Regions from separate parts of the Paenibacillus sp. FSL P4-0338 genome, predicted to be linked through region 2. Evidence: a T-box and tRNA genes for the amino acid it is inferred to sense, from the RefSeq annotation. Region 2 holds a T-box; the other holds one or more tRNA genes.
The links. A T-box is a leader RNA that pairs with one kind of tRNA and senses whether it is charged. The one in region 2 lies ahead of MKZ07_RS16150 (valine--tRNA ligase), so its partner is inferred to be a tRNA-Val.
Positions count from the first base shown of each region.

Region 1: it has a tRNA-Val gene. The T-box ahead of MKZ07_RS16150 (valine--tRNA ligase) is inferred to sense a tRNA for this amino acid. The anticodon was not compared.

Region 1 is NZ_JBBOCG010000001.1:918,923-922,338, reverse strand. It holds gene MKZ07_RS03930 (lipase family protein) at 1-835, opposite strand, end outside; gene MKZ07_RS03925 (lipase family protein) at 881-1,708, opposite strand; tRNA gene MKZ07_RS03920 (tRNA-Val) at 1,968-2,039, opposite strand; partial or broken gene MKZ07_RS03915 (Rpn family recombination-promoting nuclease/putative transposase) at 2,157-2,645, opposite strand; gene MKZ07_RS03910 (GNAT family N-acetyltransferase) at 3,244-3,416, shown strand, end outside.
Region 2 is NZ_JBBOCG010000001.1:3,671,211-3,674,626, reverse strand. It holds gene MKZ07_RS16160 (LysM peptidoglycan-binding domain-containing protein) at 1-782, shown strand, start outside; gene MKZ07_RS16155 (stalk domain-containing protein) at 1,022-1,684, shown strand; T-box leader at 1,777-2,061, shown strand; gene MKZ07_RS16150 (valine--tRNA ligase) at 2,221-3,416, shown strand, end outside.

The DNA of each region.
Region 1 (3,416 bases), 2.8 Mb from region 2:
CTTCTTCCTCCGCACTGCATATTCCTATAAACGGAACACATAATCCCGTATCTGGACAAAACCCCGGGTTATCGGCACATAATAATTTGGTGAAATCAGGACTTCGTTGGCTTAGGAATTTGAAATAGCAGACAATCTCATGATTGCGGACAGGCAAACTGTTCAATTGGAAAGAGATCGGAACCTTCGTGTTTACATGCCTATAAAACAAACCGTTCTTGGTAAATGGAGGCGGATACGCAATAGCCGGTAAAGTCGGAATAATGTCATGGATGTTGATAATACGAAAACTATTTTTTACCGTTCGGTTGAATGGGGAAGTGAAGTCCGGGTCTCCGACCCGTGGACTGCCGTACGTATATGCGGCAATATTCTGAAATCGTGTGTTTGCCGAAATATCGAAGGCAGCTAACACGGCTAATGCTCCACCCAAACTGTGGCCTGCAACCCACAGCATTTTGGCTGCGGAAAGCTTGTTCAATGCTCCTATCAGCTCATTTCTTGCCGATTGATAGATGCGAGTGAATCCGCGATGGGTGTTACCGGCATTTCTGACGAAGGGGTAGGGTACTTGATATAAATCCTGATCCGACTCATTGTCCTTGAATGTTCGGGTTCCTCTAAAAACTATCACGATATTATCCTTCGACTCCGCGATATAACCGAATACTTCCTCCTCCGGCTCCTCGACACCGGCAAGAGCGCGAATGGTGAAGCGAAGCAAATAGCCTTTAGGCAATACCAGCTTATCGTGCTCAAATTGCTGATAAGACTGCGCGATCATGGCCGCAAGCAAGATTGCCTGTTCATTGTTGAACATACCTGAACGCTTCATATAGGTAACTCCTTCCTTGCATTCAATTCTCAGGCGGACAGACTTTCAACAACCTTCAAACGGAAAACACATGCTGGTATCAGGACAAAATCCCGGATTATCTTCGCATAATGATTTGGCAAAAAGAGGGTTTTTGCGGCTCAGGTTTTTAAAATAGCAGGCAATTGAGTCATTGCGCGGCACATCGTTCCATTGAAAAGTGATCGGGATCTTCGTTTTTACATGCCGATAGATTAAACCTTTCTTTGTAAATGGAGGCAGATACCTTCGGGCGGGGAAAGTGGGGAATGAATCATGAACGTTGACGATTCGCGCACTGTGTGTGACCGTCCTGTTAAAGCGGGAAACGAAGTCAGGGTCTCCGATGCGCGGACTACCGTATGTATAGACGAATGGATGCTTGAATCGGGTGTTTACCGCAATATCCAAAGCGGCCAGCGTGGCCAAAGCTCCGCCGTAGTTGTGACCGGTAACATACAACTTTTTTGTTGTGGCAAGCTTATTTAATTCCCGGATGATTTGGTTTCGGGTTGATCGATACAGGCAGGTAAAGCCGCGCGACGTTCTCCCACCGTTTCGGACGAATGGATACGGGATCAAAAAGATATCATAGGAGGCAAGAAGATCTGCCGGATACGAAGCGTATCCTCTGAACGCAACAACGATTTGATCCGGCGACTCAGCAATAAATCCGAATACAAGCTCTGTAGGATTCTCAACGTCGGCAAAAGCGCGGATCGTAAAACGAAGTTTGAAGCCTTTGGGCAAAACCAGCTTTCCCTCGAAAAAGAACGGGTACGTCTGATAGCTAATCGCTGAGAGAAATATGGCTGTTTTGCTGTCAAAAACAGGCGGCTTGTATCCGAAACCCATCTTATCATTTCCTTTCCGCTTTTTGGGCTTATTCATCTTCGTTTTTCTCTCATATTCATCTCCTATTACTGTTCCTGGCCCTCGATTATTAATATGTAACTCATCCCTAAATGATGACGTCGCCAGCTGGCAAGGTAGTTGAGAAAGCTTTTATAAGAATGGAATTTACGGTACCAAATAGGCGCCAATTTCAAATTAGGCACGTTTTAAAAGTTCCATAAAAAGCAAAAAAGCCTTGAATCTCAAGGCTTTCTGCGTATAGGACGGATGGGGTTCGAACCCATGACCCCTACCCTGTCAAGATAGTGCTCTCCCGCTGAGCTACCGTCCTGCAACGAGATTTATAATAACACAGGACGTGAGGAAATGGCAAGATATTTTTATGATATGAAAGAAAGTGCTTTGCCCTTGTTAAATTTTCACTGCAACGGTGTTAATTTCGCAATATTTCCGCCAGGAACTCCAGCGTATCCATTGCTTTTTTCAACATCGGTTCATTCATGGTCAGCACCTCCCAGTTTGGTTGTTCAACACCCTTCAGGAATAATAACCAGTTAATCAGTCCGCCAGTTAATGGAACGGCCTGCTCCTCGAGCTTTGTTAATTCCATCACATGAATTTCCAGATCGTTATTCAACTGAATCCCGGTGTGATCTTCACGAAGGTGAAACACATTATGATGACGGTCATTAGGGAGACAGGAGTAGTTCAGTATATTGATCGTCACACACTTCTTCAATTGACTGTAGTCGTCGCCTTTTTGAATTTGGTGGTAATACATCTCGCTCCAGTAGAAAAGTGTCCGCTTCTCCATATTGTATGGATTGAACAGCTGCATTTCGATGTTGATCCGTTTGCCCTCAGCCGTCTTGGCCTTGATGTCCAGAATTGACTGTTTCTCCGCTGGAGCATCCTTATCTGTGTACGGATTCATTAGGGCGTGTCTTAAAACTAGATATTGCTTGCAACACATAACCGTAGCATAATTTTACAAGGACGCAATGACGAGGAGCTTGTAAAAGATGCGAAGACGCCACGAAATCAAAGACCAGATTTTTAAGCTTTGCCTTTCTCGCTTCCGCGATGATTCTGTTGAAGTAGCTTCATTCCCGAGGGGGACGCAATACCAAATAGCGGGGTTCGCCGGCCTCCATAAAGGTACTGTTGAGGAAAGCCAGCCTTTTGTGCCCCATATATTTCTATTTTGTCCCCAAAGCTCAAAGAAAAATACAAGCACATCCTTTATCTTCAGCCCTCTCCATTGCGCAATATATTTGAGAGGAACGAATCATCTAAGTTACTTAGCTCTCACAATAAATAGGACATGTTGATATGTTGATAGATTCGAGGTTGCCACCAAGCAGAGTCCCCCTCTTTGTGAAGACTTGTTGAAGCAGTCCTGAATTGATGTTAACTTCCTCCCCTGTATTCTATATAATAGAGGCAGCTTACACACGGAAAGGACTGAACTATGCGCAGATATCAATAGTTGTACCTCACCAAGACCATATATATTTAATGGAGGTAACTTATTGATGATTACAGAATTACAAACCGAGAGATTAGTATTAAGACAAATGCGCACCGCCGATTCAACCAGTCTCTTCTCGATCTGGTCCGATCCTGAAGTCACCCGGTTTATGAATATCAGCAGCTTCACGGATGAGTGTCAGGCCGTAGAGATGATTGAGCTGCTTGATAATCTAGC
Region 2 (3,416 bases):
ATGAGAATTCGCTTTGGACCTATGGCGAGGGGGCGTCCGAGGGCTCTGAAGAAGATCAGAGCTCTGCTGATCCGGCTGAGGCTGCAGCTGAGCCGCTGTATGCGGAAGACGCTGCGTACACCCAGCCCGCTGCCTATCTCTCCACACCCCTGAAGGACAAGGAACCCAGAGCAAGGACCCATAGCCTGGATACGGCTTCTTCGGCAGGCAGCGCCGTCTTGAACACAGTGGATCATTGGGGCAATGCGAAGCTTCATGCCGCAACGCAGCCTGAGCCGGTGCTAACCTCCGCTGCCAATGATGCTGCTGCGCTGTTTGCCGGGAACGAAGAAGGGGAGGCGGCAGAGGAGATCCAGGCCACAGACAATGAGGTCTTCCTGTCTGCGGAATCTCTGGCTCCCCCGGAAGAGAAGCAGGATCTCAAGGTTGCCCTTGGCAGCAAAAAAGAACCGGGAGCCGCCGAGCAGGAGCCGCTCACCTTCTCTTCGCTGCTCAGCGCAAGCCGCGCCAACAGAGAGCAGGAGGAACTGCTCGCGGGCGATATTGACTCTGTAGCGGAGGCTGTCCCTGAGCCCGGCAATGATACAGCGTGGAAGAGCCGGTTCATCGGCGGCATGGGCGGAACGGAGCTGTTCCGCAAGGTAAGGCTCTGCATCGTGCAGCGGGAAGAGACGCTGGATACCATAGCCGAGAAATACCAGCTAAGCACCCGGGAGCTGACCATGTATAACCGGCTGTCCGGCCAGGTTGTAGAAGAGGGACAGGTATTATACATCCCTTGAGATTGATGATGCGCGGAGAATTCAGGCTTAACAGGAACAGCCCTTTCCTTACGGATGGGGCTGTTCCTGTTTCTTTGTGAAGCGATGAAGTGATTTTTATTATGCGGTCTGTATATAAGATCTCCGCTTCTGGTTTACAAACCGTTCAGCCGGGGGTAATAGTCACTACCGGCCTACATACATTACACATTCAGGCAGCTATGCGCTGGTACACCACTTCTGGAAGGATGATCACTCACATGAAGAGAAAAGTGGCAGCCACTGCGGCCGCACTAAGCTTGACGCTCACAGTCTCGGCCGGTGTCTACGCCGCCAGCAATCTGCAGGAGATCAAGGCGCTCCTGAACAACAAAATCGGGATCGTCGTGAATGGTCAGGCATACACGCCAAAAGACGGCAACGGCAAAACCCTCGCCCCGATTACCTACAACGGCATCACTTATCTGCCTGTACGCTCTATCGGCGAAGCACTGAACACCGCTGTCACTTATGATGCTGCAACCAGCCGGGTCATCATCGGTGATGCGGCTGCTCCGGCTGTCTCCTCCGGAGGCTCGTCCGCAGGAACACCAGCGGATTCTGTGAAGCGCCCGAAGAGCCTGCCGGCGGACTTCCCGCTTCCGGCGGACGCGAAGATATATGATCTGATCGAAGGCTCGGCGACCGGCAAGCCGTCTGCGACCTTCAGCTACCGTACGAAGCAGAGTCTGGAGACGCTCGGCAATACGTATAAGGACTATTTTGTACAAAAAGGAGCTACCTCCAAGTCCGAGGAAGTCTCAGCCTCAGCCTTCTCGATTATTGATGCCGGAAGCACATTCTCCGTTACGCTGGATGGCGCTCCCGGAACAGGCAGCAATCAGGGCTTCAATGTGGTTCAAGTGATCTGGAGCGGGGAGTAAGCGCCAAGGTTCGTCTGCTGCGCGCCCTTTGTGTATATGCTGGTTGACTAGGGATAACACTGAATGTATTATTGAACTAAGTAATAACTAGCTTAAAGACTGGGAACGGGAAGAGTAGGCGGTCAGCCCTTCAGAGAGCGGGATTATCATTGGTGTGAATTCCCGCAGGATGCAGCCCCCGAAGTCGCCCCGGAGTTGCCCTTCTGAGCTTGTCTTCATCATGAAGACCGGTTAGGATGCGGCCGGTTGCAGCCGTTACCCTGCATGAGTGTCGCGCTAAGCTTTAGGAACCTGCAAGGGAACTTAAGGCAGTGGTTTATTTTTTGTTGGCGCGAAACAAAGGTGGTACCGCGAAAGAATGGCCTTTCGTCCTTTGAGACGAAGGGCCTTTTTGTATTCTCAGAAACCGCTAGCTACTCAATACATTTAACAGTGGAGGGTTCACAATGGCTGATAACAACAATGCAGCAGCAGAGCTGCCGAACGGGCAGGAAGCGGTAGAAGCTACCGCTTCAGCTAATCACAAGCAGAGCGACATGCCGACTACATATGATCCGGGAGCGGCAGAGAAGAAATGGTATGCGTACTGGATGGAGAAGGGCTTCTTCGAAGCCGGCAAGCGGCCGGATGCGGAGCCTTACAGCATCGTGATTCCGCCGCCGAATGTAACAGGAATGCTGCATATCGGACACGCGCTGGATTTCACGCTTCAGGATGTGCTGATCCGTACCAAGCGGATGCAGGGATATGATACCCTGTGGCTGCCGGGTACGGACCATGCAGGGATTGCTACGCAGACCAAGGTAGAGCAGAAGCTGCGCCAGCAGGGAATTTCCCGCCATGATCTGGGACGCGAGAAGTTCCTGGAGCAGGTATGGGACTGGAAAGACCAGTATGCCCAGACCATTCATGACCAGTGGGCCAAGATGGGCCTGTCCCTCGATTACTCCCGCGAACGCTTCACCTTTGATGATGGAATGAAGAAGGCGGTAAGTAAGGTATTTGTGGAGCTGTACCAGAAGGGCCTGATCTATCGCGGCAAGCGGATTATTAACTGGGACCCGGCTGCCCGTACAGCGCTCTCGGATATCGAGGTTGAATACAAGGAAGTGAACGGGCATCTGTACCATCTGCGTTATCCGCTTAAGGATGGCAGCGGCCATATCACGGTGGCTACCACACGGCCTGAGACGATGCTGGGCGATACAGCCGTAGCAGTACACCCGGAAGATGACCGTTACAAGCATTTGATTGGCCAGGCGCTGGTCCTGCCGATAATAGGCAGAGAGATTCCGGTTATTGCTGATGATTACGTAGATAAGGAGTTCGGCAGCGGTGCGGTTAAGATTACACCGGCGCATGATCCGAACGACTTCGAGATGGGAGTCCGCCATAACCTTCCGCAGATCAACGTAATGGATGAAGGCGGAGTGATGAACGAGGAAGCGGGCGCTTACCAGGGAATGGACCGCAGCGACTGCCGTAAGGCCATCGTAGCTGACCTGAAGGAGCAAGGCGTGCTGATCTCCATTGAGGATCACGTACATCAGGTTGGGCACAGTGAGCGTTCGGGGGCTGTTGTAGAGCCTTATCTGTCCACCCAGTGGTTCGTCAAAATGCAGCCGCTGGCTGAAGCAGCCATCGCTGCACAGAAGGACGGCGACGGGGTTCACTTCGTGCCGGACCGCTTCGAGAAGACGTACCTGAACTGGATTGAGAATGTCCGCGACTG